Regions from separate parts of the Paraburkholderia sp. SIMBA_030 genome, predicted to be linked through region 1. Evidence: riboswitches for the same ligand, from Rfam matches in the RefSeq annotation. Region 1 holds a riboswitch; each other region holds the start of a gene.
What was found. A riboswitch is a leader RNA that binds a small molecule or an ion and turns the genes downstream of it on or off. The one in region 1 is predicted to bind cobalamin.
Positions count from the first base shown of each region.

Region 1 (7,217 bases):
ACAGGGCATCGGTCTGTTCAGGTAATGCTTCGTCGGCGAGCGGCGAGAAATAGTCGATCTGCGCGCCGAGTGTTTGTAAAAGCGTGACGTTGGCCGGATAGATGAACGAGAACGCGGCATCGCGTGCGATCGCGATGCGCCTGCCTTCCAGAAGACGCGGCAGCGTTTCGTTCGCAGGCGCGCCGAATTCGACCGGCGGCGGCAATTCAGCCAGCGCGGTTTGCGCGAGCGCATCGGCGGCGCGATCCAGGCGCGTGTCCAGATCGTCGATCTCCGCGGCTTGATGCAGGCCGAGATGGCGGTCGGGAAACTCGATTTCATCATTGCCGGCGATGTGGCCGCACCAGCGCAGACCTTGCGGCAACGCCTCTTCGAGCATTTGCGCGTGCCTTGCAGAGCCGACGCGATTGGCCAGCACGCCGTAAAACGGCACCTGCGGTCTGAATTGCGCGAGACCGAAGGCGACTGCGCCGAAGGTCTGTGCCATCGCTTTCGCTGAAATCACCGCGAGCACCGGCACGCCGAATACCGTTGCCAGATCGGCGCTGCTCGGCGTGCCATCGAACAATCCCATCACGCCTTCGATCAGGATCAGATCGGATTCGGCAGCCGCTTGCGCGAGCAGAGTGCGGCATGCCGTTTCGCCCACCATCCAGAGATCGAGCGACAACACCGGCGCGCCGCTGGCACGCGCAAGAATCATCGGGTCGAGAAAATCCGGACCGGTCTTGAACACGCGCACACGCCGCCCCAGCCGCCGGTGGTAGCGCGCCAAACCCGCGGTGATCGTGGTCTTGCCTTGACCCGAAGCCGGCGCGCTAATGAACAGGGCGGGACATGCCCCGAAGGAAGTCCCCCGCCCCGAAGGAAGTCCCCTTGGGGGATTGAGCGGCGCGGACATCGCTCAGAACTCCACGCCGCGCTGCGCTTTCACGCCTTGCTCGCGATACGGATGCTTGACGATGCGCATTTCGGTGACGAGGTCGGCGGCTTCGATCAACGCGTCCGGCGCATGACGGCCGGTCACGACCACGTGCAGCATTTGCGGTCGCGCGTTCAGTACGGACAGCACTTCGTCGAGCGGCAGGTATTCGTACTTCAGCACCGTGTTCAGCTCGTCGAGGATCACCATCTGATAGTCGCCACTTTCGATCATCCGGCGCGCTTCGTCCCAGCCCTTGCGCGCGGTGGCGATGTCGGCGTCGCGGTTTTGCGTGTTCCACGTATAGCCGTCGCCCATCGTGACGAAATCGCAATTGGCGATCGCGCCGAGGAAGTCGCGCTCCGAGGTATGCAGCGCGCCCTTGATGAATTGCACGACGCCCAGGCGCATGCCGTGTCCGAGCACCCGCACGGCCATGCCGAACGCGGCCGTGGTCTTGCCTTTGCCGGTGCCGGTGTTGACGATCAGCAGACCCTTCTCGACGGTGGCGGCGGCCTGCTTCTTTTCATGGCCTTCACGCCGGCGTTCGGTCATGCGGTGATGCGATTCGGGATCTGTTTTCATGGAAGGTCCTGTTCGTCGGAGTCGTCGTGTGTTGGGTCGATGCCGGCATGAGCGGTCGAAGCGATTGCTACGGTGACGCTGTCGAGTACGGTTTTACGTACGATCAGGCGTGCATCGGGCGCATTGGGTTGAGCGGCGGCCGCAGCGAGCAAGGCGCAGGGTTCGCAGACGCCGTCCACGCCCAGGTGTTCGCGTGCCGCCGTCGAGGGCTCGGCATCGGCAATGGTCAATGCCGCAATTTGCTCACGGCTGAAACGTTGCAACGGCAATGCGTGACGTGCGCAGAATTCGAGCAAGCCTGCTTCTTGAGCTTTGACGTCGATGGTGGCGATCGCGCTGATTTCATCGAGCGTATGGTGGCCGAGCGCCGCGCGTACGGCGGTGTCGATCTGCTCGGCCGAGCAGTGCAAGCGGCAACCGATGCCGACGCTCAGCGTTTTCATTGCGCGTCCACCGCATTAGCATGGGCGACGGCCCGCTCCAACGCCAGCGACGCCACGCCGCCGATCACCACGATCGCCGGCGAGCCGAGCCCGGCGTGAGTGACTGCGTCGGCAAAGCCGCCAAGTTGCGCGAGCACATGCCTTTGTTCAGGACGCGTAGCGGATTCGATCGCGGCGCAAGGCGTGTCGGCGCTCATGCCGGCCGCAAGCAATGTGCCGACGATATCGTTCAGCCGCCGCATACCCATATAGATCACCAGCGTCATCCGCGTGGCAACGAGCGCCGCCCAGTCCGGCTCCGCGTTTCCGGCGCCATGTCCGGTGACGAACACCACGCCCTGCGCGTGATCGCGATGTGTGACCGGAATGCCGATTGCCGCAGGCGCCGCGATTCCCGCCGTGATGCCGTTGACGATTTCCACCTCGATGCCCGCTGCATGCAGGGCCTGCTGCTCTTCGCCGCCACGGCCGAACACGAACGGATCGCCGCCTTTCAAACGCGCGACACTGCGCCCGGCCTGCACATGTTCGAGCATTTGCGCGACGATGCCGGCTTGCGGCGTCGACGGATGGCCGCCGCGTTTGCCGACATGGACGACCCGCGCGTCGGTGCGGGCGAACTGCAGCACTTCGGGATTCACCAGATCGTCGACCAGCACCACATCGGCCTGCGCCAAGGCGCGCGTCGCCTTGAGCGTCATCAGTTCGACGTCGCCGGGACCGGCGCCGATCAGCCACGCGCGGCTCATCGCGGCGTGCATGGCGCGTGCCATGTCGTGACAAGGGGGGGCAGGCGGACCGTGACGACGGTCCAGGCGGAATTAGCGCTCATGCGGTGCGACAGATTACGCACGACGAAACGCCGCTCGCCGCGATTTCTCTGCAATCGCAAACGGGCGCGCCACGTCGTGCTTCAGCGCCTTCCTATCCGTCCCTCGCGGATTCAGGCAGCCGGCAGCGTGACGTTCGCCGCCTCCGCGTCTGGCCGGTATCCGGGCTGGCGGCCTCATGCGCTTTGCCTTCCCGTCCGATTCGTCAGACAGTGGCATCGAAAACGCATGCGCGGCGCCAAGGCGCCGCAGGTCGCTTACCGTTGCGGGGACAGCACAGGTTGAGCGCAATCGAGCGCTGCCTGTTTCCCGTTTAACTGCACATGCGAACGCATGTGCGGGCACCAAACGCGTGCATACGATAGCACACGGCGGCACTCGCCAGCACGCTCGACAAAGCGCCCGCGCGGCCCGCGCTTCCTTGACGGCGCGGGGCTGCGGGCCTACACTCGCACGCACTTTGGTGCTCGTGTGCGCGCTCGTGCGCATGCAGTTAAACGGGAAACAGGGCGCCCGCCTGCTATGGATCGGGTCAACCTGTGCTGCCCCCGCAACGGTAAGCGAAAAGCGGCGTCTGGATGAATTTTTCAGCGCCGCGGAGCCGGCTTCGATGTCCACGCGCAAGGCCGCGTCGGCATATAACCACTGGGCGAGAAATCACTCGCGCGGGAAGGTGAAGCGGCGCTTTCGCCAGCCCGGATACCGGCCAGAAAATGACGGATGAACGCCGCGGGGATGCGGTGGCTCGTTCATGACCTCGTTCACGCTTGCTGTTTTCTGTTGCCGCGGCAATGTCGTTTTTCGTCCCCGCTGTCGTCCCCGTGTGTTTTGTTTTCGTGTTTGCTTGCCTGGCGCCGGTTTATCCTGGGCTCGAGCGTGAAGCGCATCGGGACGCGGGCCGCCGGCGTGTGAACGTGCAACTTCTTCGGATGAACCCAACGATGCAAACTCAAATGCGCAAGATCCCCGTCACCATCGTCACGGGCTTTCTCGGCAGCGGCAAGACCACGCTGCTGCGGCATATTCTTCGGCATGCGGGTGGCAAGCGCATTGCGGTGATCGTCAATGAGTTCGGCGAACTCGGCATCGACGGTGAAATTCTCAAGGGTTGCGGCATCGGCTGCGATGAAAACGGCGTCGAAACCGAAGGGCAACTGTATGAACTCGCGAACGGCTGCCTGTGCTGCACGGTGCAGGAAGAGTTTTTCCCTGTGATGGAAAAACTCGTCGAGCGCCGCGAGCAGATCGATCACGTGCTGATCGAAACCTCCGGTCTCGCACTGCCGAAGCCACTGGTGCAGGCGTTCAACTGGCCGCAGATCAAGAGCAGCTTCACCGTGGACGCAGTGGTGACGGTGGTGGACGGCCCCGCCGCGGCGAGCGGCCAGTTCGCCGACAATCCGGTCGCCGTCGATGCACAGCGCAGGGCCGATCCGAATCTCGATCACGAATCGCCGCTGCACGAACTGTTCGAAGATCAGCTGTCGGCAGCCGATCTGGTGATTCTGAACAAAACGGATTTGCTCGACGACGCGCAGCAAGCCGCTGTCGAAACCGTCATCCGCGACGAGATTCCGCCGCAAGTGAAGATCGTGCGCGCGCAGATGGGCCAACTCGATCTGCACACTTTGCTCGGCCTCGAAGCCGCCTCCGAAGAAACGATCCACTTGCGTCACGACCACCACGGTTCGGCTGACGATGCCGACCATCACCACGACGAGTTCGATTCCGTGGTGGTGCACGCGAGTGCGCCATCGCGTGAAGCGGTGATCGCCGCGCTGCAAGGGCTGGTCGAAACACACACGATTTACCGCGTCAAAGGCTTTGCGGCGTTGCCGGGCGCGGCGATGCGGCTCGTAATTCAAGGCGTGGGCCGTCGTTTCGACAGTTACTTCGATCGCCGCTGGCAAGCCGGCGAAATCGATGAAATTGACGAAGCGGGCGGGGGTCGGCAAAGCCGCTTCGTGCTGATCGGCGAGGACCTCGATCAGGCCATGCTGCAACGCGCGTTCGACGCTGCATTGGGTGCTGTGTCGAGCGCTGAACCGCAACAGGCGTAATCGATCATGCATCTGCTGCGCACGACGCCGGGCGGTTTTGTCGACGATACGCAAGGCGTCATCCGTATCGATCAGCAGCCCGCCGATATCGTGGTGCTCAGTTCCGCCGATACGACGCTGTCGCTGCTCGCCAGCGTGTTTCCTCGCTTGGGCGAGGGCTTCCCGAGCGTGCGGCTCGCGAATGTCACTTATTTGCGGCAACCTGCGTCGGTCGATTTCTATGTCGAAGACGTATTGCAGCATGCACGCGTCGTCGTAGTCGATCACCTCGGTGGCGAAGCGTATTGGCCTTACGGGATCGAGCAGGTGGTCGCGCTCGCCGGGCGCAAGAAGCAGACGCTCGCGATGTTCTCCGGCGATTTGCAGGAAGATCCAAACCTGCTCGCACGCAGCACCGCCGACGCCGGGCTATGCCACCAGCTATGGCGCTATCTGCGCGAAGGCGGCGCGCAGAATGCCGAGGCGTTCCTGCGCTGCATGGCGTATCGCTCGTTCGGCTGGGGGCGAGAGCCCGCACCGCCGCGAGCGTTGCCGGCCGCGACGCTCTACCATCCCGGCCACGATACGCCGACGATGGTCGACTGGCAGGCGCGCTGGCGCCAGCATGCGCCGGTTGCGGCGGTTCTGTTCTATAAGGCGCACTTGCAGGCGGCCAATACAGCGGTGTTTGACGCGCTGATCGATGCGCTCGAAGCACAGGGTGTGAATCCGTTACCGATTGCGATTACCTCGCTGAAAGATGCGATGAGCCGCGAAGTCGTGCAGCAGTTGTGCGCGCAACATGATGTCGCGCTGGTTCTGAACACGACCGCGTTCGCCGCATCGGCGATCGACGATCCCGAACCGCTCGCGTTGGCCGGCGACGCACCGGTCATGCAGGTGATCCTGAGCGGCGGCAATCGCGAAGACTGGCTCAAGGACAATCAAGGCCTCAACTCGCGCGATATCGCCATGCATATCGCGCTGCCGGAAGTGGACGGCCGCATCATCACGCGGGCGATCAGTTTCAAGGGGCTCGCCTATCGTTGCCCGCATACGGAAGTCGATGTGGTCCGCTATCAACCGGACCTCGAGCGTGTCGGCTTTCTCGCCGAGCTGAGCCGCCGCTGGTGCCGTCTGCGTATGCTCGATAACGGCGACAAGAAACTCGCGCTGATTCTCGCCAACTATCCAATGAGCGAAGGGCGCATCGGCAACGGCGTGGGGCTCGATACGCCGGCGTCGGTGGTCGGCATTCTGTCGATGCTGCGCGATGAAGGTTATCGTTTGAGCGATTTGCCCGCGAACGGCGACGCGCTGTTGAAGAAGCTTACCGAAGGCGTGACCAACGATCCGGTCGTGCGCGACTTGCGGCCCGCGTTGCAAAGTCTCGCGCTCAACGACTATCTGTTGTATTTCAACCGGCTGCCTGCTGAGGCGCGCAATGCATTGAACGCGCGTTGGGGCTCGCCCGAGCAGGACCCGACATTGCGGCGCGGCCGTTTCATGATCGCGGGCTGGCGCTGCGGGCATGTGTTCGTCGGCATTCAACCGTCGCGTTCGCGCGAACAGGGCGATTACGTGAGCTATCACGACGCTGAACTCGTGCCGCCGCATGCCTATCTCGCGTTCTATTTCTGGCTGCGCCATCAGTTCGGCATCGACGCGATCGTGCACGTCGGCAAGCATGGCAACCTCGAATGGCTGCCGGGCAAGAGCGTCGCGTTGAGCGATGCATGCTGGCCCGATCTGATTCTTGGACCGCTGCCGCATCTCTATCCGTTCATCGTCAACGATCCCGGCGAGGGCAGCCAGGCGAAGCGCCGCGCGCAGGCCGTCATCATCGATCACCTGATGCCGCCGCTCACGCGCGCCGAAAGCTATGGGCCGTTGCAGGATCTCGAGCGCCAGGTCGACGAATACTATGAAGCGCTGATGGTCGATCCGCGCCGCGCCAGGCTATTGAGGCGCACGATTCTCGCGACCATCGTGGAGCATCGGCTGCATGAAGAGCTGAGCCTCGCGGAGCCGGATGGGCAAGATGATGAGGACGCGCTGCTGACGCGCGTCGATGCGTGGCTGTGCGAGTTGAAGGAAGCACAGATTCGCGATGGTTTGCATACGTTCGGGCGTTCGCCGGAAGGTGTGCAGCGACGTGATACGTTGCTGGCGCTGGGGCGTTTTCCGGTCGGCGATGGGCAGGCTGAAAAAGCCGGCTTGATCGATGCTTTGGCGCGCGATCTGCGGATGGATCATCTGTTCGATCCGTTGTCGGTGGATTGGTCGGCGATGTGGAATGGGCCGCGCCCCGACATTTTGCAGCGCGTGAGCGATGCGCCGTGGCGGCATTGCGGCGATACGCGCGAGCGCCTGGAGTTGCTGGCGGCCGAGATGTTGC
Region 1 covers NZ_JAWRXB010000002.1:261,260-268,476, reverse strand. Annotated here, with positions in the region: gene SB772_RS04355 (cobyrinate a,c-diamide synthase) at 1-901, opposite strand, end outside; gene cobO (cob(I)yrinic acid a,c-diamide adenosyltransferase) at 905-1,507, opposite strand; gene SB772_RS04345 (cobalamin biosynthesis protein) at 1,504-1,950, opposite strand; gene cobA (uroporphyrinogen-III C-methyltransferase) at 1,947-2,699, opposite strand; cobalamin riboswitch at 2,916-3,144, opposite strand; cobalamin riboswitch at 3,225-3,506, shown strand; gene cobW (cobalamin biosynthesis protein CobW) at 3,722-4,840, shown strand; gene cobN (cobaltochelatase subunit CobN) at 4,847-7,217, shown strand, end outside.

Region 2 (7,217 bases), on a different contig from region 1:
GTAGCTGACCACCTTGCCCTTGTGGGTCCGCTTGCCCTTTGCGATGATGGGGAAGGTGCCCTTGCATAGCGGGCACATGACCTTGTGGCCGTCGAGCGCGACCGGGACGCCCATGTGCGTGAGGTCCGGCGCCGCTTCGACGACCGTTCCATTGTGATCGGTCCTGTCTCCCAGCCGGATCATCGGCTGGCCGTTCTCATTCTTCATCGTGACGCCCCCTGGTTATTTTTCACCACACCGGAAACCGAGCGGGCATTATTAACGACGGTTGCCGCGCATGTCCATATATCCATATCAATCAGGTTAGCGAATTAATTTTGAGATAAACATCTGTCAATGTTTTACTTTTCCCGATCAACCTTTTGGATCAGTGCGCGACGGCGTATGTGAGCGCGATGACGCGCCACCCGTCATCGCTGCCACCGTCACCGGCCTCGAACAGTCCGAACAGGGGCCGGACACGGTGCCACTGCGCGTCGGTCAGGTCCTGCGGGGATACGGCAATGGCGGGAACTTCGCCACACCTCTTCATCAGCTATCCTTATCGGTATTCAGCCAGGTAGACACGAGGACACGACATCCCTGCGGGCTGGACGGCGTCGGCCGAATAACGTCGGACTGCCCGACGGCAGGACATTGCCGTCAGCGAGCGGCGATACGCGTGCGCGGGCCGCTTCCATGGTGGCGTTGCTGGCTTTTTCTTATCACTGGCTCGGGCATCCGGTATATGCCGCGCCGGCGTTTGGGTTTGCCTGTGGTGGCTTGATGCATTTGCTGGCTGATTGGCCGAATCCGCTCGGCGTGCCGTGGGTTGCCGGACGCCATTCGTTGAATTTGTGGAATAGCGGGCACTGCGATTTAATTGTGGTCGCCACCTGGCTTGTCGGCGAGCATTTTTGTGTGCATGGTTTTTCGCTGCGGCATTTGAAAATGGGATAAGCGCGGCGGTTCTTTTTTGCCTACGGCGTTTGTGTGCCTACGGTGTCGGCACACAACAGGGAAAGGCCAACGCCGCGGGCACACAGAAGGATCGCACCGCCAAAGGCAAAAAAACCAGAATCTCTATTGTGGACTTGTCCACAGAAAATGTTCGCAAGCCTGTGGATAACATCCACACAACCGCACCAAGTCCTTGATCTATTTAAATTCTTGCGCGCTGCACGTCGGCGCAACCACCTTAGCGATCGCGCCTCCTGCAACAGCGGCAATCAGAGGTAAGCAGACTTCGCCGCCGTGCGGCCCGTGGAACTCAGCAATTTGCTCCGCTCCGCCATCGCGCCGAACAGCAGCCCGATCGTCGTCCACATGATCACCTGCATCCCAATCGCCGCGACGCGAAACTTCCATAGCAGCACAGCTGGAAAACCAGCCGGCACCTCGTTAATCGTCGGCATCGACAATTGCACCGCGCCGATAATCACGATAAACACCACCCCCGCCACAATCGACCCATTCCACATACCCAACTTCATCACCGCGCGACGCCGTACCTTCAGCGAAAACACCATCGCGGCCAGCGAAACAGCAATCATCAGGAAGAACAATCCGGTTCGCGTCCCGATCGTCTCTGGATCGCCTACCGACGGTGGATTCGCCGGGTACTTGAGGTTCGGGACGATCACCAATGCAATGAACGCGCCAAGTGCGAGCCATGCAGATAACGCGCGCGCACTCGACGTACCAGCGCGGCCATACGCATACGCGAACACCAACGAGAACAGTCCGCCGAACGCCGCGCCATACGTCACCACGCCTGTCAGCAACCCCAAGCCCGCTTGCGTGCCACGACTCACCAGTTCACCGTGATCGTGCGCGTCACCGCTCGCCGCTGCGGCCTTTTCCTCGAACGAAATCGCCTGCTCGACCTGCGGTTCGCCGACGACTCTGGCAAAGCCGAACGTGAGCAGTCCCGCGGCGATGCCTGCAAGCATGCCGCGTACCAACAATTTACCAACCATGTTCGTCTCCGTTAGTGGCAAGGAAAGCCGAGCAAATGACGGCCATCGTGCACGAACTCATGCACATACATGCCAGGAATCAGCGACGTAGCGCCCTGTTCCGCACCAACGAAGTAAAGCGCGAGCAGCAGCAGCAAACCGCCAAACACGACCCAAGGCAACAGCTCGCGCAGCGGTATCGGTGTGGGTTGAGTGGCAGGCTGAGCAGCCGGATCGAAAACTGCATCGGTCATGATGGACATCTCCTGGGGGTAACGCGCCCCGATAGTCGATTGAAGAGGAATGGTGCGAAGCTCAGGTCTGGCTTTCGACGTGTGAACACCGATTACAGTGGCGCGACCGCGCCGGGCTCCCACCGGCTTCCGCGCTTCGCAGTCCAGCTATTCTACGCGCTAAACTTTGTCCCTCGGTAGCGCAATGCATGCGCGCGGCATCCGGCTTTTGCCCGGCCACCACTATGGGAAGGAACTGAATGGACACCCGGCTGTTACTGGTCAGCCACGCGTCGACCGCCGCCATGCGCGCAGGCCGCTTCCCCGCCGACGATCCACTCGACGAACGCGGCCTCGCCGAAGCCACCGCCGCGCGTGAGCGTCTGTCGATCGCTCGCGACGCGACGGTTTTCGTCAGCCCTGCCCTTTGTGCACGCGCTACGGCATCGGCATTGGGGCTCGCGGCGACGGTCGCGTCCGAACTGGCCGATATCGACTACGGACAATGGCACGGCCGGCGCCTCGCGGACCTCGCTGTCGAGGCACCGCAGGACCTCGCGGCATGGACGTGCGATCCGGATGCGGCCGCGCATGGCGGCGAGTCGTTCAGTCAGCTCGTGAAACGGATAGGCCAATGGCTCGACGCGCCAGGCGATGCATCAAACGATGCACGCAGCGTCGTCGGTGTCACGCATGCGCCGGTGATCCGGGCCGCGATCGTCCACGCGCTCGGGGCGTCGCCCGCCGTGTTTCCACGCATCGAAATTGCGCCGCTCTCGGTAATCGAGTTGCGACGCTCGCCGCGCGGTTGGGCGTGGTGGCCGGCGCGGCAGTAATCGAACATCGCCACCCGCTAGCGCACAGACAACAATCGCCGTCAAAGGCAAAAACCCTGATTCAATAGTTTGCTAACGAATATTTAAGAAATACAATACCGGCCATGCCGACCCTCGACACCTTACGCCGCACAGTCAGCAGCACCCTGATCGTCGCCGCCAGAAAATGGCGGCGCACAAGCCATGGCGTGCTGACGGCCTTCAACGTCTCCGAAGCATGCGCCACGCCGCTGCTCACGGCGAGCCGCTTGGGCGAAGCAGTCCGTCAGGTAACGCTGGCCGATCTGATCGGCATCGAAGGCCCATCGCTAGTCCGGCTGCTGGATCAACTATGCGCAGCGGGCCTCATGCGCCGCGACGAAGACCCGGAGGACCGGCGCGCGAAAACGGTCACCCTGACCGACGAAGGCCGCGCCGTCACGGCAAAGATCGAAGCAGAACTGGTCACCCTGCGCGCGCAGGCTTTGAGAAACGTCACGCGCAGCGATCTCGAAGCGACCTTGCGGGTACTGGCCGCCTTCGTGGCCGACGCCCCCACCGATCGAGACGATTCCCAGGGCAGCACGAACACCGCGAGTAAGCCCGCCAAACCGGCCAGAACAAAAAAATTAAACAAAGACAAAGCAAACTCCGCAACGCCACACCACACCAGGGACACGGCGTAACCGGTTATGGTCTACCCTTCCATCCGCGACTGGCTGTTCTCGGTCAAGACGTTCGCCGCAGCCATGCTGGCGCTCTATCTCGGTCTCGCGCTCGAACTGCCGCGGCCGTACTGGGCGATGGCGACGGTCTACATCGTGTCGAATCCGTTTGTCGGCGCGACCCGTTCAAAGGCGCTCTATCGTGCGTTCGGCACCGCGATCGGCGCGGCAGGCGCGATTCTGGTGGTGCCGCCGTTCGTCGAATCGCCGTATCTGTTCAGCGTGGTCGTCGCGCTATGGACCGGTACGCTGCTGTATCTGGCAATCTCCGACCGCACCGCGCGCAGCTACGTGTTCCTGCTGGCGGGCTATACGCTGCCGATGATCGCGTTGCCTTCGGTGACCAATCCGGGCGGCGTGTTCGACCTCGCGATCACCCGTACCGAGGAAATCACGCTCGGCATCGTGTGCGCGAGCGTTGTCGGCGGCGCGGTGTTTCCGAGCCGGCTCGCGCCCACCATCATCGAGCGGACCGACGCGTGGTTTCGCGACGCCGCGTTCTATGCGACCGAAACGCTCTCGGGACGCATCGCCGGCTCGGCGATCTCGGCGGCCCGCCAGCGGCTCGCGGCTACCATCAACGGGTTGGAACTGCTGCTGAGCCAGCTCGCCTACGACCACACCCGGCCGGACATCCTGGCACGCACTCACGAGCTGCGCGGGCGCATGCAGTTACTGCTGCCGCTGATGTCGGCGCTGGCCGATCCGCTGATCGCGCTCTACAACAGCGGCCGGCATTCATGGCCCGACGGCCTTGAAGCATTGCTCGCCGATGTCATCAAATGGTTCAATGCGCCGCTTCCGGTTGCCAGCAAGGGCGACCACCCCGACCCCGTAGCCGACGCGCTGCGCGAGCGGATCGCGGCGATGCAGCCGCCACCGGCGGCGATCGCAAGCTGGGATGGTGCGCTGCTGTCGAGCGCGTTGTGGCGCCTGAAGCAGGTCATCAATGTCTGGCAGGACTGCCGCACGCTGCGCATCATCATCACGCGCGAAGAAGGTTCGTGGCGGCCGCGTTTCCGCCATTGGCGCCTGGGCGGCACCGAGCGCTACTTCGACCGCGGCATCATGCTGTTTTCGACCGGCTCCGCAGTCGGTGCGATCGTTCTCGCGTGCAGTTTGTGGATCAGTTCAGGGTGGGCGGACGGAGCCGGCGCGGTGACGCTCGCTGCGGTCGCATGCTGCTTCTTCGCCGCGCTCGACGAACCCGCGCCGATGGTCTTCAAGTTCTTTACGTCGACTGCGGCCAGCGTCGTGTTCGCGGGCCTCTATCTGTTCGTCGTGCTGCCGCACGTGCATGACTTTCCGATGCTGGTGGTCATGTTCGCCGCGCCGTTCATTTTCGTCGGCACGCTGATCCCGCGCCCGCAATTCAATCTCGCTACGATGCTGGTCGCGGTCAACACGGCTACCTTCATCAGCATTCAGGATGCCTACGACGCCGACTTCCTGGTGTTCCTGAACAGCAATCTCGCGGGCCTCGCCGGGCTGCTGTACGCGTTCCTGTGGACCCGCGTGACACGCCCGTTCGGCGCCGAACTCGCGGCGGCGCGGCTGTTGCGTTCGAGCTGGGCCGACGTGGCGCTGACCGCCTCGACACGCACGATCGACGATCCGCGCAATCTCGCCGCGCGCATGCTCGACCGCCTGATGCAATTGATCCCGCGCCTCGCCGCCACCGACGATCATCGCCATCCGTCGATCGAAAGTTTCCGCGATCTGCGCATCGCCTTCAACGCGCTCGACTTGCGCCGCCTGACCCGCAAACTCGGCGGCGAAGCGCCGGCCGCGATCGACCACGTGCTCGAAGGCGTGCGCGAACATTTCGAAACCTGCGTCGACCTGCGCGCGCGCCAACCGGTGCCCGCGAGCCTGATGTCGTCGATCGATACCGCCGTGGCGCGTGTCACCGCACAGGGGCTCGCCAATGCCGGCACGCCGAGCGCGACCTCGCAGACCTCGACACGGCAATTGCGCGACGCGCTGCACGCGCTGGTCGGCTTGCGTCTGTCGCTGTTTCCGGCCACGCTCACCACGCCCACGCCGCCCGAACCGGAGCCCGCCGCCTGATGCGCCCGTCCCGCACCCTGTTCTTCTTCCTTGCTGACTGCCCGCGATGATCGGTGAAATCGATATCTTCGGCGTGTTCGTGCCGGCCGTGCTCGTGCTGATGTTGATCGCGTATCTGATCAACCTGGTCATCCGCACGGCGCTCACACGTGTCGGCTTTTACCGCTTCGTGTGGCACCGTTCCATCTTCGATCTCGGCATCTATGTGCTGGTGCTGGGCCTTGTCGTCGTCGTTTCGCACAGACTAATAACGTGAAAAAAACCTGGTTCTCCGTCGGTCAAATTCTGCTGACCCTGATCGTCGTCGTGATCGCGGCCCTCGTGCTGTGGAAACTGGTCGGCTATTACATGTTCGCGCCGTGGACCCGCGACGGCCACGTGCGCGCCGACGTGATCCAGGTCGCGCCGGATATCTCGGGGTTGATTTCATCCGTCGAGGTGACGGACAACCAGCAGGTCAAGCAAGGCCAGGTGTTGTTCGTCATCGACCAGGCGCGTTACACGCTCGCACTGCGCCAGGCACAAGCCACCGCGCAGCAACGCCGCGCCACGCTCGAACAGGCGCGCCGCGAAGACGCGCGCAATCGTAAGCTCGGCAACCTGGTCGCGGCGGAGGTCGCCGAAGAAAGCCGCTCGCGTGTCGATCAGGCCGAAGCCGCGCTCGCCGATGCGAACGTCGCGATCGATACGGCCAGGCTGAATCTGCAACGCACCACGATCGTGAGTCCGGTCGACGGTTATCTGAACGACCGCGCGCCGCGCACCGGCGAGTTCGTCGCGGCGGGCCGGCCGGTGCTGGCGGTGGTCGATATGCACTCGTTCCGTATCGACGGCTACTTCGAGGAAACCAAGCTGCGCGGCATCGACATCGGCCAGCCGGTCGATATCAAGGTGATGGGCGAGCCGAGCGTGCTGCGCGGTCACGTGCAAAGCATCGTCGCAGCGATTGAGGACCGCGATCGCACGCAAGGCTCGAACCTGCTGCCGAACGTGAACCCGGCGTTCAGCTGGGTGCGGCTCGCGCAGCGGATTCCGGTGCGCGTCGCGCTCGACGAAATCCCCGCCGACTTCCGCATGATCGCGGGACGCACCGCGACCGTGTCGGTGCGCGATCTGTCGCCGACCGGCAAACCACGCCGCATTGCCGGCACGACGGGCACGTCGGGTGCCGTGGATGCGCCGGCGGCTCCGTCCGGGTCCGCGTCCGCTGTTCCGGCTGCCTCTGCTGCACAGGCGGCGTCCGCGGCTGCCATCTCGGGCGCCTCGCAATGAAACGCTCGCGCGCCCTGCCCTTATTGCCGCTGTTGTCGCTATTGCCGCTATTGCCGCTCGCCCTCGCGCTCAACGGCTGCATCAACGTCGGCCCCGATTACGCGCTGCCGAAGCAGGCGCTGGTCAACGCGCCGCTCGCCCATGCGCCGCTCGAAGGCGCCGATG
Region 2 covers NZ_JAWRXB010000021.1:109,807-117,023, forward strand. Annotated here, with positions in the region: gene SB772_RS30600 (PAAR domain-containing protein) at 1-207, opposite strand, end outside; partial or broken gene SB772_RS30605 (metal-dependent hydrolase) at 682-939, shown strand; gene SB772_RS30610 (CbtA family protein) at 1,209-1,958, opposite strand; gene SB772_RS30615 (CbtB domain-containing protein) at 1,970-2,191, opposite strand; cobalamin riboswitch at 2,234-2,373, opposite strand; gene SB772_RS30620 (histidine phosphatase family protein) at 2,431-3,006, shown strand; gene SB772_RS30625 (MarR family winged helix-turn-helix transcriptional regulator) at 3,111-3,671, shown strand; gene SB772_RS30630 (FUSC family protein) at 3,678-5,780, shown strand; gene SB772_RS30635 (DUF1656 domain-containing protein) at 5,827-6,036, shown strand; gene SB772_RS30640 (efflux RND transporter periplasmic adaptor subunit) at 6,033-7,052, shown strand; gene SB772_RS30645 (efflux transporter outer membrane subunit) at 7,049-7,217, shown strand, end outside.
Region 2: another riboswitch for cobalamin. It lies ahead of SB772_RS30615 (CbtB domain-containing protein); the one in region 1 lies ahead of cobW (cobalamin biosynthesis protein CobW).

Region 3 (7,217 bases), on a different contig from region 1:
CGGCACCATTCTCGGTGGCCGGCTCGGCTACGTGCTGTTCTACAAAGCGAGTTTTTATTTCGCACATCCGCTCGACATCTTCAAGGTGTGGGAAGGCGGCATGTCGTTTCACGGCGGCTTCCTCGGCGTGACGCTGGCGATGGTGCTGTTTGCGTATCAACGCAAGCGCTCGTGGCTGCAAGTCACCGATTTCGTCGCGCCAATGGTGCCGACGGGGCTCGCGGCAGGGCGCCTCGGCAACTTCATCAACGGCGAATTGTGGGGGCGCGTGACCGATCCGACGGCGCCGTGGGCGATGCTGTTTCCGGGCGCCGCGCCCGATGACGCTGCCTGGCTTACCGCGCATCCGCAACTGGCCGCGCAGTGGCATCTGAACGAAGTGTTTGCGCAATATCACATGCTGCCGCGCCATCCGTCGGAGTTGTATGAGATTGCGCTCGAAGGCGTCGCGTTGTTCTTCGTGCTGTTTTTCTTCTCGCGCAAACCGAAGCCGATGGGCGCGATCTCGGCGGTGTTCCTGATCGGCTACGGGCTTGCACGTTTCACGGTGGAGTTCGCGCGCGAGCCGGACGATTTCCTTGGGCTTCTGGCAATGGGCCTCTCGATGGGCCAATGGCTCTCGCTGCCGATGATTCTCGCGGGCATCGTCATGCTGGTGTGGGCATATCGCCGCGCGCGCCGTCAGCAGGTTCAGGCGGTCGGGGCGAACTGATCACTACGGTTGATCGTAGCCAATGAAAAACGCCACGGCATGCCATGGCGTTTTCTTTTGCAGCAGGTACGTACAGCGTAAAAACGCGTTACTTCATCTGCACCGAGCCCGACACATTGACCGTCACCGTCGACGTGCCGCCTTCGATCGGCGGTGCCGAGGCCTTCGCGTCGGCGCTCATTGCGCGTGCGCTCATCATCATCATGGGACGCGGCATGACGCCGTTGTGCGCGACGTTGACTTCGCGAATCGAATAGCCGCTGTAGCCGAACGCCTGCGCCGACGAAGAAGCCTGCTCGCGGAACGACTTGATCGCTTCGCCGGTGAGTTTCTGTTCGGCAGCGCGCTGCGCTTCGGGTGACAACGAGAATTGCACGTTGCCGACCTGCATGATCGATGCCATCTCACCAGCGAGCTTCGATGCGGCGGCGAAGTCGTGCGACTTGAGCACGACTTCCGTACGGCCGCGCCACGCGGAAATGCGGCCGTCACGGTCGGTCGACGGATAGATCGAGAACGAACCTGTGCGCGCGGTCACGCCATTCACACCCTTGGCCTTTTGCAGCGCCGAATCGGCGTGCTGATTCAGCGTTGACGTGAGCGCCGACGGATCGCTCGCTTGTTGCTCATAAAACAGCGTGATATCGACGACGTCTTGCGGCACGTCCGCGCTTGCCTGTGCATTCAGCGACAGCACGCCGGCCGGCTGATTTTGCGTCATGCTTTGGGCGCGCGCCATGGCAGGCGTCAATGCGAGAGCGGCAGGGGTCACGCACGCAAGAGCGAGTGCGAGTGCACGTGCAGTGTTTTTTGTCATTCTTGGACTCCTTCCTTGCTTGAACAGGTGCGCGATTGGAGCGAAGGGGATGCAATGGCACGGCGTTTGCATGTCCCGTTTGCGAGCCCGTTAGGCGCTTGTAACCTCGGCTTGGTTCCCCAATTTGACGTAGCTTTAACGTTTGGGTCCTGGTTTGCTTCTGTTTCGCATGTGAGGCAGCGACGACACGTAGCACGTGCAAATACAGCTTCAAACAAGCCGTTTCGTGATGAAGCGCCATTCGGCTTCGGTCACCGGTGTGATCGACAAACGGTTGCCCTTCGCCAGCACGCGCATGTCCGCGAGTTCTTCATGCTCGCGCAACGCGGCAAGCGGAATCAACGGGATCTTCTTCTTGAACACCACGTCGACGAGCAGCCAGCGCGGCGTTTCCTGCGACGACTTCGGATCGTAGTAGGGGCTCTTCTTGTCGAACTGCGTCGGATCCGGATAAGCGGTGGACGACACTTCCGCGAGCCCCGCGATGCCCGGCTCCGGACAACTCGAGTGATAGAACAGCACGCCGTCGCCGACCTGCATCATGTCGCGCATGAAGTTGCGCGCCTGATAGTTGCGCACGCCGGTCCACGGCAACGTGCGTTGCGGTGCATTGGCGAGATGGTCGATGCTTGCTTCGTCCGGTTCGGACTTCATTAGCCAGTAGCGCATGAATCGAATTGAACGTCAGGAAGGTGAAGATGCGAAAGAAACGTGAAGAAACTTGAGGCCCAAAGAAAAACGGCACCGAACCAAAGTCCGATGCCGTTTAAATAAGGTCCCCGCCTTAGCCGCTAGGCCGGCATCCTGAACCGAGGATTCAGAATTGGTCGCAGTTAGCAGCACTTCGGGTACATCAGACAGAGTGACGCGCACACCCGTGCTACAAATTTCCACAACCGTGCACATGGCATTGGTTCAAGGAATATATGACCTTGGCGAACCAGGCAGGGAAGCTAAACCGATTGAACTCAAACACTTGCTGAGTCTTTGCTCATGCATTTTGTTTGAATCCGCAGCCGGTCTCAGGACCGGCCACCAGATACTTACTGCATGCTGTACTGCTGGATCACAGTACCCAGTTGTTCGTTCATTTGGCGCATTGTACGCCGGATTTCTTCAGCGGGAAATGCTTCTCCGTGTCGCACGCTCGTTTGCAGCTTAAGCAGTTCCGATGCCAGCGACAGCGCAGCCATGACGGCAATGCGATCCGTGCCGCGCACGTTGCTGTTATTGCGGATCTTCGACATTTCGGCATCCACGCGCGCCACCGCCTCGAGCAGCGCTGCTTCGGTTTCCGGCGAGCAGGCGAGACGATACGGCACGCCGAGAATCGATACTTCGATCTGCTTGGTGGTCATGCATTTTCTCCGTGGCGGATGGCGGCGCTGTCCGCTTCGACCTCGTGCTGTTCGGGTTCGAGCAGGTCGAGCTGATTATCAGGCTCGGTCTGCGCGCGTGCTCGCGGCAGTTTTTCGAGAATCGCATTCAGGCGTACCTGTGCGTCGTCGATCTTCGCCGACAGCGCGTCGCGTTCCGCTTGCAGCGCATCGCGTTCCTCGCGCAGCAACGCGAGTTCGGTACGCGTGGCTTCCGCTTCGGCGCGCGTTTGGGCGAGCTGCGCTTCGAGCGCGAGTCGCGCTTCATGGTGGCGCTGGCTGATCGCAATCAGCTTGCCGATATTTTGTGAAAGTGTTTCGAGTTCGGTGAGCATGTGCTGCGTCCTCTAAAGACCTCGCATTTTAGCGCGGAATGTCGCAGGTTCCGACAATTGTCTCGTTTCGAGACGTAACAACCTCGCTTTGTGCAGCCTTTTATCGACCATATGACGAAAAACGACGCCTGCATCGGACAATAATCTGCACTTGACCGAACCGATCGAGCACGGATTAACCATTCTTGACGGACCCCGGGGGCGCTCCTAAACTGGCCGCACTTTGGTGCCCGCGCGTGCTTTTCGATAGTGCGCGCAGTTAAACGGGAAGCAGGGCGCGACGTTCGCCTGAACGCGCCAGCCTGCGCTGCCCCCGCAACGGTAAGCGACCGCATGGCGTCATGCAGGTCGATCCTGATAGTGTGTTCGAAGCTAGACATGCGAGTGTGCCACTGCGCGTCACGCGTGGGAAGGTGGGATCGATTGTGTCGCCAGCCCGGATACCGGCCAGAGAGAGAGGTGCGTCCCGCGCAAATTCGTAAAAAGCGCGGGCGCCTCGTTACGCATCGGCCTGCGGGGAAGCGGGCCGCGCACGCTATCCACAGGAATATCGTCCCATGCTGTCCCCCATCGCTCGCGCGGCGATGCTCGCCTTTGCGGGCCTGCCGCTCGTCGCGCACGCTGAGGCTGCGTCTTCTTCTGCTGCTTCGTCAGTTTCTTCTTCAGTGAGTTCGTCGGATACCGGCACGGCGAGTTCTTCTCTCACGATGTTGTCGCCCGTTGTGGTCACCGCCGAGCGCGGGCCGCAGCCGCTCGCCGATACGATCCCGCAGACCACGCTATTCGATCAGCAGGATATCGCCGACACGACCGCGACCGATTTGCCCGGCCTGCTGCAACTTGCGCCCGGTGCACAAATCTCGCGCACGGGCGGCCCTGGTTCGACCGCGAGCCTGTTCCTGCGCGGTGCATCGTCGACTCAATCGCTGGTGCTGATCGACGGCGTGCGGGTCGACTCGGTGAGCCTCGGTGCGCCGCAACTCGCGCAGATCCCGCTCGATCAGGTCGATCACGTCGAAGTGGTGAACGGCAACGTGTCCGCGTTATACGGCTCGGGTGCGATCGGCGGCGTCGTGCAGGTGTTCACGAAAGACGGGGGCGATCATCCGCCGCGCTTCAATTTTTCGGTGGGCTACGGCAGCTATCACACGCAGACGCAACAGGCCGGTCTGAACGGCGCATTGGATAAAGACGGCAAGACCACCTTCAGCCTCTCGCTCGCGCGCTCGAAGGACGACGGCTTCTCGTCGCTCAATCCGGCTGAGGCGCCCAACGCAAATCCGAATGCGAACGGCTATCTGAACGAGAGCATCTCTGCCTCGTTGCGTCACAGGTTCAATGACAGGTGGGACGCAGGCGTCACGTATTTCCAGTCGAACGGCAACAATAGCTACGACAACGCGTACGGCGTGCCAACCGATCTGAACAACCTGTATAGCAAAGTGCGGCAAATGTCGGTGTTCGCGAACGGCAAGGTGACCGACTGGTGGACCAGCCACTTTATCGTCGCCGAAGGCGACGACCGCAGCGTGTCGAACACCAACGGCGTGTACAACGGCCGCTTCGATACCGACAATCGCCAGTACACGTGGCAGAACGATTTCGCGCTCGCCGCGCAGCAGAAACTGCAAGTCGGCTATGAGCATCTCGATCAGAGCCTCGACTCGGATACGTTCGCGGCCCCCGGCCGGCATGTGAATTCGGGCTTCGCCGGCTATACGGGGCGCTTCGGGCGCAGCCAGATTCAGGCCAACGTGCGGCGCGACCAGTATTCCGATTTCGGCGGGGCGAACAGTTACTATCTCGGCTACGGCTTCGACATCACCGGGCATTGGAAGGTGAGCGCAAGCTATTCGGATGCGTTTCGCGCGCCGAGTTTCGACGATCTGTACTATCCGATCAGCGGCAATCCGTCGATTCAACCTGAGCGCAGTCATTCGATCGAAGCCGCGCTGCAGTACGCGTCGACTGCGCTCGGCGTGATGCGCCTGAGCGCGTTCCAGACACGCTATTCGAATCTGATCGACTACCGGCAGGTCACGCCGGGCATCTATCTGGCGGAGAACGTCGGCCATGCGAAAGTGCAGGGACTCGAGGGATCGTGGAGCGGTCATCTCGGCAAGACGGATGTGCGTGCGTCGGTGACGCTGCAAAATCCCGTCGATCTCGACAACGATGTCGACCTCGTACGGCGTGCGCGGCGTTTCGCGTCGCTGGCGGTGAATCGCAGCATGGCGGGGTGGCGTGTCGGCGGCGAGTGGATCGTCAGCGGCCCGCGCGACGATAGCAGCGGCAAGTTGGGTGGCTACGGTGTGGTGAATCTGTCGGCGCGCTACAACATCACGAAGGCGTGGTACGTGGCCGCGCAAATCCAGAACCTGTTGGACAAGGACTATGAAACGGCCTACTCGTATAATTCGCCGCGGCGCGGTGCATATCTCACGGTCGGTTGGCAGCAGCAGTGACGAGCGCGCTTGCCTGAGATTGCGCGAATGAACCGCAGCCCGGGTCCGATGATCACGACGGCGATGCCCGTCATGAGCGCGAAGCGCGCGGCCGCGATCTGGCTCGCGCTTGCCGTGCTCGCGCTGGCGGTGCTGATCGCGTCGCTCGCGCTCGGCAGCGTGCCGCTCGCGCCCGCGCGTGTGCTGGCGGCGCTCATGCCGTCGCATGTCGAGTCGGCCGATCTTGCAGGCGAGATCGTGCGCACGCTGCGTTTGCCGCGCGCGGTGGCCGGCTTCGCGTGCGGCGCGTTGCTCGCGTTAGCCGGCGCGTTGTTGCAGGTGCTGCTGCGCAATCCGTTGGCCGAGCCCTACGTGTTAGGCGTGTCGGGCGGCGCGGCGACTTTTGCCCTCGTCGCGATGATCGCCGGTTGCGCGTGGTGGATCGTCGATGCAAGCGCGTTCGCGGGGGCGTTCGTGTCGATCCTGCTGGTGCTCGGCCTGGCGCGCCGCGAGTTGTGGCGCGGCGAGCCGCAGGATACATCGCCGCGTCTGCTGTTGACCGGCGCGGTGATCGCGGCCGGTTGGGGCGCCGTCATCACGCTGCTGCTCAACGTTGCGCCCGACAATCGCCTGCGCGGCATGCTGTTCTGGCTGACCGGCGACCTCAACGGCGGCGCGATGCCGTGGACCGCGCTCGCGGCGCTGCTCGTCGTGCTGATCGCAATCGTGCCCGCGGCGCCGCGGCTCAATGTGCTGCTGCGTGGCGATGCCGCTGCTCAGGCGCTCGGCGTCGCGGTGATGCCGCTGCGCATGCGCGTGTATCTGGTGGCGTCGCTGGCGGCGGCCGCGGCGGTGACGACGGCCGGCACCATCGGCTTTGTCGGCTTGGTGGTGCCGCATACGCTGCGGCTCGCGTTCGGCAACGATCAGCGCATGCTGCTGCCGGCGGCCGCGCTCGGTGGCGGTGTCGCGGTGATGGGCGCCGATCTGATCGCGCGCACCGTGATCGCGCCGGCGCAATTGCCGGTCGGCGTGATTACCTCGATCGTCGGCGTGCCGGTGTTTTTGTGGATGCTGTTGCGCAGGCGCCGATGATGCAAGCACCCAACCCCGCCCATGCCGCGCTCAGCGCGCAACGTGTCACGTTGCGCGCCGGCTCGCGAACGCTGCTCGATGCGTTCACGCATACGTTCTACGAAGGCGAGATCTGGTGCATCGCCGGCCCGAACGGTGCGGGCAAGACGACGCTGATCTCGACGCTCGCCGGCCTCTCGCATCCGTCAACCGGGCACGTCGAACTCGATGGCATGCGTCTTTCCGACTGGCAGCCGCTGCCGCTCGCGCAGCGTCGCGCCTTGATGCCGCAAAGCGCGCACGACGCGTTCAGTGCGAGCGTGCTCGATATCGTAACGCTCAACCGCTTTCCGCATCTGACCGGCTGGGGCTGGGAGCGTGAGGCCGATCGCGCTGCCGCGCATGCCGCGCTGGATACGCTAGGCCTTGCCGAATTCGCCGCGCGCGACGTGCTGTCGC
Region 3 covers NZ_JAWRXB010000020.1:125,785-133,001, forward strand. Annotated here, with positions in the region: gene lgt (prolipoprotein diacylglyceryl transferase) at 1-712, shown strand, start outside; gene SB772_RS29855 (SIMPL domain-containing protein) at 801-1,529, opposite strand; gene SB772_RS29860 (EVE domain-containing protein) at 1,740-2,198, opposite strand; RNA gene ssrS (6S RNA) at 2,302-2,483, opposite strand; gene SB772_RS29870 (cell division protein ZapA) at 2,573-2,887, opposite strand; gene SB772_RS29875 (ATPase) at 2,884-3,240, opposite strand; cobalamin riboswitch at 3,448-3,707, shown strand; gene SB772_RS29880 (TonB-dependent receptor domain-containing protein) at 3,798-5,705, shown strand; gene SB772_RS29885 (FecCD family ABC transporter permease) at 5,733-6,779, shown strand; gene SB772_RS29890 (ABC transporter ATP-binding protein) at 6,776-7,217, shown strand, end outside.
Region 3: another riboswitch for cobalamin. It lies ahead of SB772_RS29880 (TonB-dependent receptor domain-containing protein); the one in region 1 lies ahead of cobW (cobalamin biosynthesis protein CobW).

Region 4 (7,217 bases), on a different contig from region 1:
CACGAGAAAACCCCCGCGTCGTCGACGAACCGACAATCACCGTCGTCCGCATATCCACATCGGAAGAACGCAGTTCGCCGAGTGTGGTCGTACGCAGCGTGCCGCCGGGCCTGCCGACATCGCGTCCGAGCACCACTTTCGTCGCCGCCGCGCGATATTCCCGCACGATATCCAGCGCCTTATCCAACTGCCACGGCCTTGCGCGAGAGACCGGGTTATAGAACGCCATCACGAGATCCGCTTCGGCCGCGTGCCTTAGACGCTTTTCGATGATCGTCCATGGCTTCAGGTTATCGGACAGCGACAGCATGCAGAAGTCGTGTCCCAACGGCGCGCCGGCTTGCGCCGCAGTGGCCAATGCCGCCGACACGCCTGGCACGATCGAAAGCTCGACTGCGGCCCAGTCGGCGTTCGCCGCGCCATCGAGCGCTTCGAGCACCGCAGCCGCCATCGCAAACACGCCAGGATCGCCCGACGACACCATCACCACCGATCGTCCCGTGCTCGCCAGTTCGAACGCATGACGCGCGCGTTGCATTTCCTCGCGATTGTCCGTGCCATGCACGCGTTGATCGGCGCGCAACGGGCCGGCCATTTTCACGTAGGTGTCGTAGCCGAGGATGTCGGTCGCTTCGTTGAGCGCCGTGCGCGCCGCGGGCACCATCAGATCTGCGCTGCCCGGACCGAGGCCTATCACCGTGAGGCGGCCGCGTGCACGGCCGACGCTGTCGGCGTCGATAGCAAGCGGCGCCAGCGCCAGCGCAATGCCCGCGTCGGCGTCGTCGTGCAACGTTTCGTAGGGGATGCGTAGCGCGGCATGCAGCACATTGCGCGGCGGCTCGCCATCTTCCGGACGTGTTTGAGCGAACCGCAGCGGAACGTTCAAACTCGTGGCGGCTTCTGCGAGCGCGGGGTCGGTCATCCGTTCCGACGATGCCAGCAGCGCCGCCAGCGAAAGCGCAGCGAGACCATGCGCGTTCAACGCCTCACGCACATACCTGGCGATCTGTGCACCCGAGCCGGAACCCGAACCCGAACCCGTGACCGCCGCCACCACACTACGCGGATGAATCACCAACTCGTCGGCGCTGCCGTCCCACGCACGCGGCGTCACCCGAATCGCCAGACGCGCCGAGCTCGAACGCGGCAATTGCGCATCATCGAGCCACGGCGCGTCGCCTTCGATTCGCGTGCTTTCACCAGCCAGCAGATCCGACACGAAACGCTTGCCTTGCGCGAGATCGGCCAGCGCATAGCCTTCTGGCGGATTGAGCACACAAGTACCGAAGCGCAGTTCGCCGCTCGTCGTGATCGCGGGCGGCACGGCCAGCGCGGCGGCGATTTCGCGCGCCATCACGTTGACACCCGCGAGTCCGCCGAGCAGCGGCACGACCGCGCTGCCGTCTTCGGCCACGGCCAGCACCGGCGGTTCGACGCCCTTGTTCGACAGCAGCGGCGCGACGCAGCGAATCACGATGCCGGCTGCGCACAGCGCGACGATCGGCGTGCCGCGCGCATACAGTTCACCTAGATGCGTGCCGAGTTCGGCGTACGAGACGTCGGCTTCGACACGCCCGTGTAAAGCGTGCACCTGCGCGCCGGCATACAGCGCCTGCACGCGCCGCGCGGTCGCCAACGCGCCCGCGCCGAGAATCACGATCGCGGGCGGCGTCATCCTTGCCATTTTTCCCCCGGCACCACCAGCAGCGAAAAATACGGCGACGCCATCGGATCGACTTCCGCGAGCGGCACGATGCGTTGATTGCCCATCGTCGCGCGTTCGACGTAGAGCGCGCGATCCGCAAGACCGAGTTCACCCAGCACGCGCCGCACCTTGTCGAAATTGCGGCCGAGTTTCATCACGACGGCGGCGTCGGCGTCGGCGAGACGCCGGCGCAATTCGTCTTCGGGCAACACGCCGGAGAGCACCGACAAACTCTGATTGCGATACACCAGCGGCGAACCGAGCACGGCTGCGCCGCCGAGCATCGAGCACACGCCCGGCACCACTTCGGCTTCGAAGCGCGCGGCGAGCCGGTCGTGCAGATACATATACGAACCGTAGAAAAACGGATCGCCTTCGCAGATCACCGCGACATCGCGGCCCGCGTCGAGATGTGTGGCGACGATGTCGGCGGCGGTGTCGTAGAAGTCAGCGATGATCGCTTCATACGACAGCGGCGGTTCGAGCGCTTCGGTCGTGACCGGATAGACGAGCGGCAGATGCTGTTGCGCGTCGTGCAGATGCGCTTCGATGATGCTGAACGCGTTGCCTTTCTTGCCCTTCGCAACGAAGTACGCGACCACCGGCGCGGCCTTCAGCAGCCGCAGCGCTTTCAGCGTGATCAGTTCCGGGTCGCCGGGGCCGACGCCGAGTCCGAACAACCGTCCTTGCATGCTCATTTACTCGACCTCCGTCGCCAGCGCATTGACGGCGGCGGCGGCCATCGCGCTGCCGCCGCGTCTGCCGTGGACCACCACGTAGGGCACGCCGCGGCTGTTTTCGGCGAGCAGCGCTTTCGATTCCGCCGCGCCGACGAAGCCGACCGGAAAGCCGAGAATCAACGCGGGCCGTGGCGCGCCGGCATCGAGCATGTCGAGCAGATGAAAGAGGGCAGTCGGCGCATTGCCGATCACGACGACGCTGCCCGCCAGGTGCGGACGCCACAATTCGAGCGCGGCGGCCGAACGCGTGTTGCCGAGTTCGCGCGCCAACGACGGCACGTCGATGTGCGTGAGCGTGCAGATCACTTCGTTGTTCGCGGGCAGACGCGCTCGCGTGATGCCTTGCGCGACCATGCCCGCGTCGCACAGAATCGGCGCGCCTTGCGCCAGCGCCGTGCGGCCCGCGGTGCCTGCGCCTGCGGAAAAATCCAGATCGTCGATCACGTCGACCATCCCGCAGGCGTGAATCACGCGCACGGCGAGTTTATCGAGGTCGGCGGGGATGCGCGACAGATCGGCCTCGGCGCGAATCGTCGCGAAGGATTGGCGATAGATCTCCTGACCGTCGCGAATGTAATCAAGCATCTAAAGGGCTCCGGGCTAATTGTTCGAGCATGTCGGCAGCCTGTTCGATCGTCAGTCGGTGCGCGACGCACTCGCCGAAATCCGCCGAGGTGCCGCGTCGATAAAGGTCGTATGTGCCGGGCGCCACGGCCAGCAGCGTGTACGGCGCGCAATGCGCGGCGGCGCACGAGCGCGGGCAGCCGCTCAGATGGACGTCGACACCTCCGGGCAAGCGAGCGGCTAATTGCAGCGCGTCGGCTTTGGTGTCGGTGAGACTTTTTACGCAACCGGTCGAGCCGGCGCAGGCGATCAGATGTGCGATGGGCTGCGCGGGATCGCACGCGAGGCCTAATGTGTTCAATCCGGCAAGCACGGCCGGCACGGCGTCCGTGGCGATATCGGGCAGCAGCACGCTTTGCCAGGGCGTCATGCGCATTGTGCCGTTGCCTTGCTGCCGCGCTAGCGCGGCGAGACCGTGCAACGTCGCGGCGTCGAGGCGTCCGAGCGGCGGCTGGCCGCCGACGTGCCACGTTCCCACCACGCGTTGAGCGTGCGCGCCGAGCCGCAGCACGGCATCGGCAGGCGCGCTACGGTGCCAGTCGGCGAGCGACGCGTCGCGTGACAGCGGGAAATCGACATACGTTTGAGCATGCTGCAATACCGCGTCGACGGAATGCGTGGCGAGCAGGTGGCGCATACGTGTGGCGTCGGCGGCGGCCAGATCGAGAAACGTGAGCAGAAGCGCGCGAACCAGTTGGACGACTTGCGACGGCAGGACGGCGGCGAGGGTGCCTGCATGCGACGCGCCAGTGGCGAACGCGTTCGCGCGAGCCACAGGTACCGCCGCCACATTGGCCGCCATGGACGGACATCCGGTCAATCCGAAGACAAATCTCACGCCGTCGTGCACCTGCGTCGCCGCGAGCCACACATCGTGCGGATGATCGAGCCTGGCAAGACGTTCGCCGCCATCGAGCAGCACGGCGAATTTCGGCGACAGCGCCGCAAAACGCGCTTCGCTTTGCAGCAGCGTGAGGAGCCCGGCGGCCAGCGAAGTGGTGTCGTACAGCGCGAATGGATCGCGTCCCGCTGCGGGGCTGATCATCACGTTGCGCACGTCGTCGGCCGCGGAGGCAGCAGAGGCAGCAGAGGCAGCAGAGGCAGACAAGGCGGCAGAGGCGGACAAGGTGGCAGCATCAACACCGCCACTCGCCGGCACCACCGGCCCGAGAGCGACCGACACCAAAGCCGCAATCAACGCCGCTTCCTGCCCGTCCCGCACGCCGCGCACCTGCAGATTCGCGCGGTTTGTCACTTCGATCACCCCGGCCGCATACCGCGCGCTCGCCTCGGCGATCGCGGCAGCCTGCGCGGCGCTCAGTACGCCGCCGGGCAATTTGATCCGGCAAATCCCGCCGTCGCGCGCGGCGACGATGCGCAGCAGGCCCGGACAAGCCGAACGCCGCGGCGCTTGGGCAGCGGTAAACGAAGCAGCGGAAGGCGCAGCGTGATTCAAGACGGACACCGGGTTTTAGCGTCGCGCGACGGCCCGAGCGCTGCCCAGGCGGGCATTGCTGCGGCATCGGTACACCCCGCCCGATGTAGGCTGGCACGAACAGTCTCGCCGGCAGGTCTCCTGGCTGGCAGGTCGTGGTCCGCCGCTGCCTTCCCGGTCGAACCAGTGGCGCGGAGCGCAGGCGGACTCGCTGCATACAGTTGCGGGGGCAGCCACAGTGACGCTGTGTTCCCTCTTCGGCCCCGAAGGGCACCGGCGGCTGTATTATGCCTTTTTTCGAACCGTACAACGAGGCTGGACGCTTTGATCGGCGTGGCTCAGCGCATTATTTGAAGATACAGAATGAGGATGGATGCATGCCGGCATGGCTGACCGTGGTGGGCATAGGCGATGACGGCTTCGCCGGCTTGGGGCAGCCCGCGCGGCGCGCTTTGCTGGAGGCGTCGGTGGTGTATGGCGGCGAACGCCATCTGGCGATGCTGCCCGCGCGCCTGGCCGCCCGCCGCGCGGCGTGGCCGAGTCCGTTCGATCTCGCGCCTTTGCTGGCGGAGCGCGCGGCGCCCGTGTGCGTGCTGGCCAGCGGCGACCCGATGCTATTCGGCGTCGGCGCGACGCTGGCGCGGCAGTTGCCGGCCGGCGAGTTGCGGGTGCTGCCGGCGCCGTCGTCGTTGTCGCTGGCGGCGGCGCGGCTCGGCTGGCCCTTGCAGGATGTGGCGACGGTGTCGCTGGTGGGGCGGCCGCTGCCGACGCTGAACGCGCGTCTGCACGACGGCGCGCGCGTGTTCGTGCTGAGCGCGGACGGCGGCACGCCCGCGGCGCTGGCGGAATGGCTGAACGCGCGCGGTTTCGGCGCGACCCGCATGATCGTGCTGGAACATCTGGGCGGCGAGCTGGAACGCCGGATCGACGGCCGCGCGGATCAATGGTCGGCGGGCGAGGTGGCGGCACTGAACCTGATCGCGCTCGAATGCCGCGCAACGGATGGCGCGCCGCGACTGCCGCTGACCTCCGGCGTACCCGATGATGCTTTTCGCCACGACGGCCAGCTGACCAAACGAGACGTGCGCGCCGTCACGCTGGCGCGTCTCGCGCCGACGCCCGGCGAATTGCTGTGGGATGTTGGCGCAGGCAGCGGCTCGATCGGCATCGAATGGATGCGCGCGCATCCGAGCTGCCGCGCGATCGCGATCGAAGCGCACGCGGAGCGTCAGCGTTTCATCGAACACAATCGCGACGCGTTAGGCGTGCCCGGATTGCAACTCGTCGCTGGCCGCGCGCCTGAAGCGTTGGGCGGTCTGCCCGAACCGGATGCCGTGTTCATCGGCGGCGGCGTGACCGTGCCTGGCGTGCTGGATGCCTGCTGGGCGAGCTTGCGCGACGGCGGGCGGCTGGTCGCCAATGCCGTGACCTTGCAAGGCGAGGCGGCGCTCGCGGCGTGGCGCGAACAGCATGGCGGCACGCTCACGCGCATTGCGCTTGCCGACGCACAACCGCTTGGCGGCTTCGACACCTGGCGCCAGGCACTACCGATTACGCTGCTCGACGTGACCAAGGCGGCCGGCATGTTGCCGCCCGCGGCCGACTTGCGCCATCAACCGTAATGCGCGACGAAACGCCCGAACAACCCGCGCCGCTGCGCAGCGGCTACACGACCGGCAGTTGCGCCACCGCGACGTCGCTCGCGGCGGCGCGTCTGCTGCTCACGGGCATCGTCAGCGACGTCGCGGAAATTGTCTTGCCCAAGGGCCAGCATGTGCCGATGCCGCTGGTGTTCTGCCGCCTGACCGCCGACGGCGCCGAAGCGGGCACTGTCAAGGATGCCGGCGACGACCCCGACGTGACGCACGGCGCGATTGTATTCGCGCGCGTGCGGCTGCGTGCCGAACCGGGCGTGCGTTTTCACGCGGGACCGGGCGTCGGCACGGTGACGCGTGCGGGATTGACGCTGCCGGTCGGCGAACCGGCAATCAATCCGGTGCCGCGCAAGATGATGACCGAACATTTGGCCGATCTGGCTGCTGAGCACGCATACGGCGGCGGTTTCGAGGTGACGATCGGCGTGGAGGGCGGCGAAGCACTCGCACTGAAGACGATGAACCCGCGCCTCGGCATTCTCGGCGGCCTGTCGATTCTCGGCACCACCGGAATCGTGCGGCCGTTTTCGTGCTCGGCGTATATCGCGTCGATTCACCAGGGCATCGACGTCGCGCGTGCGAACGGCTACACGCATGTCGCGGCCTGCACCGGCAACGCGAGCGAAGACGCCATGCGCGCGCATTACGGCCTGCCGGACATCGCGCTGATCGAAATGGGCGACTTCGTTGGCGCGGTGCTCAAGCATATGAAGCGCGCGCCGGTCGAACGCCTGAGCATTTGCGGCGGCTTCGGCAAGCTCAGCAAACTGGCCGCGGGGCATCTCGATCTGCATAGCCGGAATTCGAGCATCGATCTGGCGCAACTGGCCGTGTGGGCATCCGAACACGGCGCGGACGCGGCATTGCAGGCGGCGATTCGCGCGGCCAATACGAGTCAGCAAGCGGTGGCGTTGGCGCGCGCGCAGAACGTGCCGCTCGGCGATATCGTCTGCCGGCATGCGCTCGCGGTCGCGCGCGAAATCGTACCGCCGCAGGTCGCCGTCGAAATGTTCGCGATCGACCGCCAGGGCAATCTGATCGGAGCCGCGCAATGACGC
Region 4 covers NZ_JAWRXB010000012.1:175,901-183,117, forward strand. Annotated here, with positions in the region: gene cobJ (precorrin-3B C(17)-methyltransferase) at 1-1,675, opposite strand, end outside; gene SB772_RS21770 (precorrin-2 C(20)-methyltransferase) at 1,672-2,403, opposite strand; gene SB772_RS21775 (precorrin-8X methylmutase) at 2,404-3,030, opposite strand; gene cobG (precorrin-3B synthase) at 3,023-4,534, opposite strand; cobalamin riboswitch at 4,618-4,797, opposite strand; gene cbiE (precorrin-6y C5,15-methyltransferase (decarboxylating) subunit CbiE) at 4,882-6,126, shown strand; gene SB772_RS21790 (cobalt-precorrin-5B (C(1))-methyltransferase) at 6,126-7,214, shown strand; gene SB772_RS21795 (cobalt-precorrin-6A reductase) at 7,211-7,217, shown strand, end outside.
Region 4: another riboswitch for cobalamin. It lies ahead of cobG (precorrin-3B synthase); the one in region 1 lies ahead of cobW (cobalamin biosynthesis protein CobW).